Regions from separate parts of the Paenibacillus sp. FSL H8-0079 genome, predicted to be linked through region 1. Evidence: a T-box and tRNA genes for the amino acid it is inferred to sense, from the RefSeq annotation. Region 1 holds a T-box; the other holds one or more tRNA genes.
The links. A T-box is a leader RNA that pairs with one kind of tRNA and senses whether it is charged. The one in region 1 lies ahead of MHI06_RS23295 (valine--tRNA ligase), so its partner is inferred to be a tRNA-Val.
Positions count from the first base shown of each region.

Region 1 (5,630 bases):
AAGGCGACGTAAAGGTGCCCACATCATATCCAGCCTGAAGAAGCACTGACGTCAAAAAAGCGCAAGTCGAACCTTTGCCGTTCGTTCCCGCGACGTGAATAAATTTGAGACGTTGGTGTGGATTGCCTAACATGGACATCAGACCCTCGATTCGTTCCAATCCAGGTCGGATGCCAAAAGGAATAAGGCCATTGATCCAGTCCACGGCCTCGTCATACGTAAGTAAAGGAGCTGCTGCATCTGTCCCGTCTAATTCCGTCATCTGATTCACCTTCGGTCCCGAGTTTGATTGAAAAAAGCGGCCGGATGGCATACTAGCTCTCCATCCGACCCAGATATATTAACCTTTCAGTTCCTTGATTCGTGCAATCACTTTATCCCGTTTGTCGGAATAATCTGCTTGCTTGGCGCGCTCTTCCTCAATAACCTTGGCAGGAGCTTTGGCAACAAAGCCTTCATTCGCCAGCTTTTTCTCCACACGGAGTACTTCGCCCTCAAGGTTCTGCAACTCTTTCTCCAGGCGAGCCACTTCCTGTTCGATATCAATAAGACCTGCGAGCGGCAAGTATAGTTCTGCTCCCGTAATGATCGCAGTCATTGCCTTATCCGGTGAGCTTAGATCCAGCCCACTATCGAACTCGGACGTATTACAGAAACGTTTGATGTAATGGCTGTTACGCTGAATGATGCTGGACGTCTCAGCACTGTTAGCTTTGACCATCAACTCGATCTTTTTACTCATAGGCACGTTCACTTCTGCACGAATGTTTCGAACTGCACGGATGGTATCCATGAGCAGGTTCATCTCGGCAACAGCCTCTGGGTTCTCAAGAGCAGGATCGTATACCGGCCAAGATGCCAGCGTAATCGTCTCACCTTCATGCGGCAGATGCTGCCAGATCTCTTCGGAGATGTATGGCATGAACGGATGAATCAGGCGCATGGTCTGATCGAGCACATAAGCCAGCACAGATTGTGTTTTCTTCTTGGCAACCGGATCTTCCCCGTAGAAGGACAGTTTCGCAAACTCAATGTACCAGTCACACAGGTCATCCCAGATAAAGTTATACAGTACACGGCCCGTTTCCCCAAATTCATACGCTTCGATTAGACGCGTAATATCGCGGGAAGTTTCGTTCAGACGGTGCAAAATCCAATAATCGGCTGTACCAAGCTCTCCGCTAATGTCACGTTCCTCATAGGTGAATCCTTCCAGATTCATCAATGCAAAGCGCGAAGCATTCCAGATCTTGTTGGCAAAGTTACGAGCCTGCTCCACCCGTTCCCAACGGAAACGTAGATCCTGACCTGGCGTGCTGCTGGTTGAGATCATGTAACGCATTGCATCTGCGCCGTATTTCTCAATTACATCCAGCGGGTCTACACCGTTACCCAGTGATTTGGACATTTTGCGTCCATCTGCGTCACGAACAAGACCATGCATCAGCACATCCTTGAACGGAATCTCATCGGTGAATTCCAATGCAGTGAAAATCATACGTGCAACCCAGAAATATATGATGTCATACCCTGTCACAAGTACACTTGTCGGATAATAACGTTGCAAATCTTCCGTATTTTCCGGCCAGCCCAATGTGGAGAACGGCCATAATCCGGAGCTGAACCAAGTATCGAGTACGTCTTCGTCCTGTCTCAGCTTGCGGCCAGCATTCTCTGGCAGCGTCGTCGGATCTTCAGCAGATACGATGATTTCACCCGTTTCCTCATCATACCAGGCAGGAATACGATGTCCCCACCACAGTTGACGGGAAATACACCAGTCACGAACGTTCTCAATCCAGTTCAGATACGTTTTCTCAAAACGGTCTGGAACAAAATTAACCCCTTTGCCGCTCTGTTGCTTCTGAATCGCTCTCTCCGCAAGTGGTTTCATCTCAACAAACCACTGTGTAGACAGATACGGCTCAACAACAGCTCCGGTACGTTCACTGTGTCCAACCTGATGCGTGTGATCCTCGATGTTGATCAATACGCCCTGTTCTTTCATGTCAGCAACAATCTGCTTGCGGCAGTCACTGCGATCCAGTCCCTGATACTTGCCAGCCTCTGCATTCATTGTGCCGCTCTCATCCATTACCGTAATTTGAGGCAGATCATGACGAAGACCTACTTCAAAGTCATTCGGATCATGCGCAGGCGTGATTTTAACTGCACCACTCCCGAACTCTTTATCCACATAATCATCAGCGATAATTGGAATTTCACGTCCGATGATAGGCAGTACAAGTACTTTACCAATCATATCTGCATAGCGCTCATCCTTCGGATGAACAGCAACCGCGGTATCACCCAGCATCGTTTCAGGACGCGTCGTTGCCACGGTAACGTAGCCACTTCCGTCTTTGAGCGGGTAACGCAGATGGTACAAGTGACCCTGAACCTCTTTATATTCAACCTCAATGTCGGACAGTGCTGTCCGGTTCACCGGGTCCCAGTTAATGATCCGTTTGCCTCGGTAAATAAGGCCTTTTTCATACAATTGAACAAATACTTTGCGAACCGCTTGGGACAGACCTTCATCCAGCGTAAAACGTTCACGTGAGTAATCAAGCGACAGTCCCATTTTGCCCCATTGTTGACGAATGGTAGTGGCATACTGATCTTTCCAGTCCCATACCTTCTCCAGAAACTTCTCGCGTCCCAGATCATAACGAGTCAGACCTTCTTCACGCAATTTCTGCTCTACCTTGGTTTGGGTAGCAATACCTGCATGGTCGGAACCCGGAAGCCATAGCGCATCATAGCCCTGCATCCGTTTCGTACGGATTAGAATATCCTGTAATGTAAAATCAAGCGCATGCCCGATGTGCAGCATCCCGGTCACATTCGGGGGTGGGATAACAATCGTATACGGCTCGGCATCTTTGCGTTGACCGGCTTTGAAATATCCACGTTCCATCCAGGTGGAGTACCATTTATCTTCTGCCGCCTTTGGATCGTAAGTGGTCGGCATTTCTGTTGCAGCTGATTTTTTTTCCTCAGACATGTGTCATTCCTCCGTTACTTCATCATCTTCGCCAAAAAAAACAAAAAAAACCTTTCATCCATCAAAGGACGAAAGGTTAGCTTTCGCGGTACCACCTTTGTTTCACGCCGACAGCAAGATAGACTTCACCCTCTGTACATGACGTGACACTTCAAGCAGATAACGGCTGCTACCGGCCCATCCTACCTCAGCAATAAATGACGATACATCTCATTCATCCCTTGTATTCAAACAGGCAACTCCCGGGCGACTTCGATCAGTTGGTTCCTGCGGAATCTCACAGCGCTGCAATTCCACTCTCTGAAAGGTCATACTGTCTACTACTCCCGTTCCACGTTGTTCATCAAAAAACCTACACACATCATACCTTGCTCGTGCGCGATAGTCAACCTGACAACAGCGGAAAAAGAGCGCTGGAATGCAGGTTTAGGACGAATCATACAAAAACCCGCAATCCTCAAGGGGATCACGGGTCGTAACGAAGGCTTTATCTACGAATTAAGGGATGTACAATATCTGACCTTCTTCCACAACCTGCTCAGATAATCGGTTATACAACTGAAGTTCCCTCGTGCTCAATTGGTATCGATCTGCAATGGCATCCAGTGTATCTTCTCGCTGAACGATACATAGTTTCACCTTGCGGAATGGGGTCTGATCCACGATCGTTCCCAGGAACAGATTCTTCCATTCTACATCATCAGGAGGATATGCTTCTTCCTGTACTACACCAGCAGGAACCTCGTCGCCTCGCTCCACTTCAGCATCGCGTGTCGCTCTGCCAGAGGATAACAAGGAAGAGATACCTACGCCCTCCTCTTGCCGTGGTGCAGATTCTTTTTTGCTGCCAAAAGCAACCTTCAGCTCCGGCTTGTCTTCCGTCTCAGCTACAGGTTCAGGAACAAATGCTTCGTTCTGCACGAACTCGTCTACCCCAGTCGCTTCAAAAGCCGGCCGCTCTTCCTCGGCGTTGCCTGGTTCGGACGAAGCGAATACACCCTGCCAGTTCTCTGCCTGTGATTCAACCGGAACATCAGCAACTGCCTGATTCTCCTGCTGAGGTACAGATCGGGCTGATTCGAAGTGCCATACGTCCGGTGCGTCCGGTACATCTGGTGCTGCCAACTCATTAGATGATTGCGCAGGCACCTCAGAGGCTTCTTGATCTGAGCTTCTCGGGTTCGCAGGCAATGCATCCACGGAAGGCTCGGACCACGCAGAAGGCTCTTCCTCCAGAGGCAGCAATGGTTCCGACTCAGGGTAAGAAGCTAGCCGATCAGCGGTCTCGGCCATAAATGACGAGATAGGAGAAGGTTCGCTGTATTGCTCATGGGATGCCAATTCATCTCCATTCGCTGCCAGAGATGCAAGATCTTCGTTTGCATCAGGTTGTCTGTTTTCGTTAGCGTACTCCGCACTTTGCTCCTCGGACTGAAGTGGCTCGGCCGAAGACGCATTCGCATATTCCTGCAGATCAGCGAATTCCGGGGCACCATATGCAAGTTCTGCTGCATTCGCAAGTCTCTCTTCCTCACTCCGCTGGAGCAGATACTCTTGTGCAAATGCATTGGGATCGCCGGCTGGCTGGTCTGCTTCATCGGAACGGTTGGATTGCTGAGGGTCAGGTGAGTGAACAACTGTAAACTCATCTGCCGACCATACTTGAGGCTCCTCAACAGGAAAGCCCTCGATGCCTCGCAGTGATAACACGCCTGTAATGTTCAGACTGCGATTGGATAACAGATCCACGTCAAAATTTTCGATCTCGATGGAAATATCCTCAATCGATCTGACCCGGTTCAGCGGCACCGTGATCTCCACAGGAATGAAATGTTTGAGCTCCTCTGAAGCCTCATTTTCTCCTCTGTACGCACCTGTAAGTAAAAGATGTCCTCTTAACGTGGCATGATCATCCTGCCCTATGACTTGAATGCGCGGGTATAGTTCAATTTCCTCCAATTCCTCAATTGCAGGGACTCCCTCAGACAAATGAACGCGCTCATAAATATCGAACCGCAAACCATAAGGTTGATTCAACAAAGGTGGCGTCCTCCTTTCGGCATATGTTCACCATGATCCTTCTCATGGGACTGATCCATGGTCCAAATCCTTCGTTACCCCATCTATATGCCTTGAATGAGATGAGCATGCCACCTTTTGAAAAACCTTGCTATATATGTTCAACTCATGGTTATTTACACTGTCACTCCAATGACAGAACAACCTTCTGATCGCTGTTATCCCCAGATTTTTTTCATTCCTTTTTATAAAGGGAAAATCCGGGGATAGCTTATGCTTCCGAAGTAGCTTTCTTTCAGAAAGCTTTTAGGCGAACGCTTTGCTTCTTCTGGTTGTTTCTGTCCTTTCCGTTTTCGTGTAAATAGTTAGTCGAACTTATATAGTGTATTAGTAAGACCCCTCTAGCTCTGCCAATTGTGTGAAATCGGATGGCCAAGGGTCATTCACTTCAATCATAGCTCCAGTTAACGGGTGGCTAAACCTCAACACTTCTCCGTGAAGCGCCTGCCGCCCAATGACATCCGCTCTCCCACCATACAACTCGTCACCTATAAGCGGATGTCCTACATAACTCAGATGTACGCGAATTTGGTGTGTTCGTCCT
Region 1 is NZ_CP150300.1:5,197,435-5,203,064, forward strand. It holds gene MHI06_RS23290 (folylpolyglutamate synthase/dihydrofolate synthase family protein) at 1-262, opposite strand, end outside; gene MHI06_RS23295 (valine--tRNA ligase) at 341-3,007, opposite strand; T-box leader at 3,069-3,350, opposite strand; gene MHI06_RS23300 (LysM peptidoglycan-binding domain-containing protein) at 3,506-5,047, opposite strand; gene MHI06_RS23305 (RluA family pseudouridine synthase) at 5,414-5,630, opposite strand, start outside.

Region 2 (5,630 bases), 730 kb from region 1:
GGGAACAGGTACAACAGCCGATTCGCAAAAGCCAGCCTGCCGGGGATTCCGTAAAATATTTTACGGACTACTAGTCATAATAAGAAAACGCCAACCCGGATAACCGGATCGGCGCTTACTATGTCACACGTACGAGGTGTGCATCTATTTTAGAAATGGGGAAGTTGATCCAGGTTATTGGTTGGGTCGCCGTCGGCATCGCCGCGAATGTACATTTCTCCATCCTTACCTTTAAATACATTCACGCCGGCAATAGCCCCAGCTTTTACTTCTGCAAGTGCCTGTTGGTAATCCAGTACACGTCCTGCTGAAGTCTGAAAGGCCGTCAGGTCACCGTCGCCATTTTTCTGTACTGCTGTGAAACTCTCGCGTGTCGTTTGATCCATGATGTCACACTCTCCTTATATGACGAGATAGGAATCTGTTTACCTGATTAGCCTATCCGAATTCATCGGAAGTATGCACCATATGCTGATAAAGACCTGCCAACCCGAGGTTTTACAGGCTTTTTCTCATACGAACATGCAGAATATCTGCATCATAAAAAGGTTCTTCCGAAATCACTTCATAGCCCAGTTTTTCATAGAATTTCTGAGCCTGACATTGAGCATCCAGTATAGAATAGGATAAGCCGAGTTCACGAGCCCGCTCCTCCATGGCCAACAGAAGCACACTTCCATAACCAAATGAACGATGAGACTCAAGTACCGCGATCCGCTGCATCTTGGCCGTATCCTTGCTGTAATAGATCAGACGCCCCGTGGCCACAGCCTGCCCATCCGTACATAACAATACATGATGCACATCCGGACTGATGACATCATATTGATCAATCTCAATCTCAGCAGGCACCTGTTGCTCGATCACAAAAACGTGATGGCGAATCCCCAAGGCTTGCTCCAGTTGTTCTTCCGTCGTTACATAACTAATCTCAGCTGCCAATTCCATTCCTTCTTTCTGCTCTTGCGCGACATATCAGACTGAATTATACAAAAAAATGCTTTTCCTGTATAGTTAAGTATGGAACATATTGGGAGAGGAGGGGCTGGCGATGGGCATGGCAGGCATTATGGTAATTACATTGCTAATGTCGGCGGGAATGATTGCTCTGTTGTATTACGTGACCAAGAAAGCATATTCACGGAAGTGGGATGAAGATGAGTAATTCACCTGTTAACCTTCACGGTAAGACTTCACTGCTCCCTCGCGGAGAATATACATCTTGAATCACAGATTTGGAGTACACGTCTAACCAGACAGGCAGAGAATCACCATTTTCATTAGGCTGCTGTAATTGTTGGAATTGTACCGTATGTTCATCCCGCTCCAAGCTGCAACCCGTAACGGTTGTAATCAGAACCATAAGCCCAACGAAGGGGAAGAAGCATTTGGTGAATGTATATTTATTGAGGGGTGGACGTTTTGTTATGTTTCTCATAGGGAATTCACCTCGCTGTAGAAATGGTAATCTTTCCTTTATTGTGCACCATTTCGGGTGAATTATAACCAAATAAATTATTGACAATGAACACGGTTACTTGATATGATACTGTTACTTGATTGGGAAACAATTATATATCATGATCTGTTAGCTCAGCTGGGAGAGCACTATCTTGACAGGGTAGGGGTCAGTGGTTCGAGCCCACTACAGATCATACATGAGAAGCCTTACGATGTAAGGCTTCTTTTCTTTTTTTATGAACTGTGAAGAAGGCGTAAAATAAGTTTTGGGGACAGAAGTTTTAGTAATAGAGAATAGAATAAGTTTTCCAGATTTCTTTTCATTTTTTGTTCGGCGATTGTTCTAAATGATTCATAGCTCATTTTGGAATATTAGGCTGCAAGATGGGCATGATGCTTTAACATAAAGGCAACTTCATGAATATACTTATCGGGAGAAAACAATAGGAGGGATTAATATGAAGGATCAACATTATCCGGGCGTGCCTATGAAAAGGAGGTTTGCTAATCACAACGGTAAGAGAAGTAAAGGAATCAACAAAATGAAAGCGTATTCATATAATGCTGATATTCGCCCTATCATTCGTATTACTCAGGAACCAGCTACGAATGTGGGTAATGTTGTTGATTGTTCAATCCTATTAAAAGACACTTCGGATAGTTTATATTCGTCACCGGTAAATGGTAATACCCTGCTCACGAAGGAGTTGAGTTCTCATGTCTATGACTGATAATATTGCTCAGGCAGCACTCGATGCAGCGATGAAGGCGAATAGGGCTATTGCGCCATACGATTATTGCGATGCAGAATCCAGACGGATGTACACACCTCAATTTGATAAAAAGATGGACAATCCTATGTATACCGCTGCAATGGCGGGGCTACAATCGATCTATTGGTTCCGGGCGATCAAGGTAAAGGGGCTTATTACTGATGCCAAGGCGGATTATTATGCCACGTATTCTACCAATCATAATAACATCGGAGGAATTGGACTAGCCTACTCGAACAGCCCAACAGGACCATGGACCAAACACGGACAGATATATCTGGATACTGTGGTTGGGAATTCGACGGAAACACCATTTGTAATCTGGAACGATGTTGAACAATTATTCTTCATGTATTATCAACAAAACGGACTGGGGATCAATCAATCGACGGCACTCGCGACCTCTGTAGACATGATCAACTGGACAAGAGTGGGTTTGATTCTGGACAAACCTCCAGGTTTCCCAGGTGATGGTCATACAGGATACTTCTCATGCTTTAGAAATGGCGGCAAATGGATCGGTTTCTCGGTGATGGGCGGCGGTGACTTTGGCCGTAAATGTATCTGGCATTCTCATGATGGGCGCAGCTGGCTAGCTGATCCTAGACCATTAATGGGTGGTAATGATGCCACTTTAACTGCGGGAGAAAACATTTCGAGACCCAATGCTGGTGTATTTATGTACAAAGGGAGCATGTGGTGGCTCGGCATGTTATCGGCTTATGCTTCAGGTGGAGTTACGACCGTAGCTCGGCCTGCCATTGCCAAGATCAGCACAGATTTTCGTCAACTGCTGGACAAACCTTCAGATATACATTTTCCGGCATTGAATTGGGAAACGACGAACATGCAATCCATGATGGTGTCCGTTATGGACGGTGTAGTGTACGTGTATTACAATACCGATCATAATATCGGCGTAGCCTATTCGGTGGAGGTGTAGAGATGGTTATACGTGATGCAGCGGGTCAGATCGTGCCCTTTGGAAAGGTCCACAAACAGCTTGTGGCCGATTTTCTTCTCGGAACGTTACCGGATTGGCTTGAGGTGGTGGGAACGTCTACGTTTGAGCCTTTGCCCGACAGAGGAACCATTACAGTTACAACACCGGCAACGGCAGGAGCTTCGGCAGAGTTAAAAATGAAACATCTGATTGACAGCTCGAAAGTAACCGCAATTGCAGTTACCTTGGAAGCGCTCCAATTGAACGGGAACATTGGAATTTCTGTTCAGCTTGGTATTAAATCGAAGGATAGCAAGGCTGGAATCACGTTTTTTCAGAACGTGAATCAGAAGTATGGTATGGTTCGTGCCTATAAAGCAGATGGAACGTACACCGATTTCAAGCAAAACATGGTGTTCTTCACCACACATGGCGTAGCAGGAGATGAGGCACAGAACCGTAAGAACCTGACTGTGCTGCTCTGCACCGGATTACAGTTCTCAGCTGGGTTCGAGAGACCGTCTGTATGGCTTGGTGCGGATGACCAGTATGGTGGTGTTGCTGCTGACCTCAGTGGCGGGATATTCCAACATGGAAACCTACAATGTCTGTTGAAGCTGACAACAAGCCCGGCAGAGGCCAAGTATTTCAAGTGTGCACAGATGAAAGTGGATATCTGGAGTAACTAATTGGAATGACGAAGAGAATAAATAGATTATCTGCATGCATCGGTAAAAAGACATACTTGCAGTAATTTGGTACCTAAACACGGACGCTTTGAAAAAGAAGTGCAGTGTTTGGGTACCTTTTTTATTTAGAGAAAGTTCATGATTGTACCGCCTGCTGCACCAGTAATGACAACGATCCAGGGTGGTACTTTCCAAAAAACGAGCATTAGAAACAACATGCATACCAGTGCAAAATCAACAGGAGTTAGGATCGAAGTTGTCCAAAGCGGATCGTACAACGAAGCCAACAAAATACCTACAACGGCTGCATTAATTCCGATAAATGCTCCTTGAATTTTTGAGCTTTTACATAAAGAATTCCAGAAGGGTAATGCTCCTACGATCAGAAGGAACGCTGGCAAAAAGATAGCGATCGTTGCGACCAAAGCACCCGTAACCCCACGCATCATCGCTCCTAAATAACCAGCAAAGGTGAACAATGGTCCTGGAACAGCTTGCGTTGCTCCATATCCTGCCAAAAAGTCGGACTTGTTGATCAGACCTGTAGGGACGAATTCACGTTCCAGTAACGGAAGTACAACATGCCCTCCACCAAATACAAGTGATCCTGAACGGTAGAAGCTATCAAAGAATAACAGCCATCCCGAACGATCAAATGGTGTGAATACCGGTAGAAGAATTAGGATTCCAAAGAACGTAGCCAAACAGAATATTGCCAAGTTACGACTCACTGGGATAGACAAGTCTACTGTCTTAGTACCTGTCATTTTTCTGAAATGGATCATGCCTACCATACCTGCAATAACAATAAAAAGGATTGGAGTGAACGCAGTCTGCCACACAAGAGTCGACGCTGCAGTGAAGATAGCGATGGTTGCCCTGTAACGGTCAGGAGTTAGTTTTTGCCCCATGCCCAATATCGCTTGAGCAACAATAGCTACAGCAACAATCTTAAGGCCGTGAATCCAGCCAGTATGGCTGATATCAAATCCTTGTAGAAGGAAAGCGAACAAAACTAACGCAATGACAGAAGGAAATGTGAAACCTAACCAAGCTGTTAGTCCCCCCAGCAAACCGCCCCGGATGATGCCAATTCCAATCCCGACTTGACTGCTGGCAGGCCCGGGCAAAAATTGACATAGCGCAACTAAATCTGCATAGCTTCGTTCATCCATCCATTTTCTACGGACAACATATTCTTCATGAAAGTAACCAAGATGAGCGATCGGTCCTCCAAATGAAGTCAGGCCGAGTTTGGTTGATACAGCCAACACCTCAGAAAGTGCTCTGACTTTATGTTTGGGCTTGTCCGGGGTTAGAAATAAATTATTCTCCAAACGTGTTATTCCTCCTTAACGGTTCGACCTAGGTTATCCGATGGATGTCAGTTAAGGAAGGACAATTTTCTCTACAGATAGCTATATTATAATCATCCTCATCGTCATTCATTTAAACGCAGCATTAAACTATATTATTTTTTAACACAAACTATTTACATACACAATTTAATTGTGTACAATGTAATTGTTAGCGATAAAAGAGAGATCGAAATTTAGTCAAAAAATAAATCTAATTAACTAAAGGAGTTTTCACAAATGAAAACATTATATGAAACAACAGTCATCAATACAGGCGGACGTCAAGGAATCGTACAATCTCCAGATAACGTGTTTATGTTGGATGTTGCTGCACCGCCTGAACTTGGAGGACAAGTGACGACAGCTACCAATCCGGAGCAGTTGTTTGCAGCAGGGTATAGTGCTT
Region 2 is NZ_CP150300.1:4,467,497-4,473,126, reverse strand. It holds gene MHI06_RS20015 (hypothetical protein) at 1-74, shown strand, start outside; gene MHI06_RS20010 (DUF3892 domain-containing protein) at 150-386, opposite strand; gene MHI06_RS20005 (GNAT family N-acetyltransferase) at 499-942, opposite strand; gene MHI06_RS20000 (hypothetical protein) at 1,181-1,438, opposite strand; tRNA gene MHI06_RS19995 (tRNA-Val) at 1,583-1,655, shown strand; gene MHI06_RS19990 (hypothetical protein) at 1,920-2,192, shown strand; gene MHI06_RS19985 (hypothetical protein) at 2,179-3,177, shown strand; gene MHI06_RS19980 (hypothetical protein) at 3,180-3,866, shown strand; gene MHI06_RS19975 (chromate transporter) at 3,992-5,203, opposite strand; gene MHI06_RS19970 (organic hydroperoxide resistance protein) at 5,462-5,630, shown strand, end outside.
Region 2: it has a tRNA-Val gene. The T-box ahead of MHI06_RS23295 (valine--tRNA ligase) is inferred to sense a tRNA for this amino acid. The anticodon was not compared.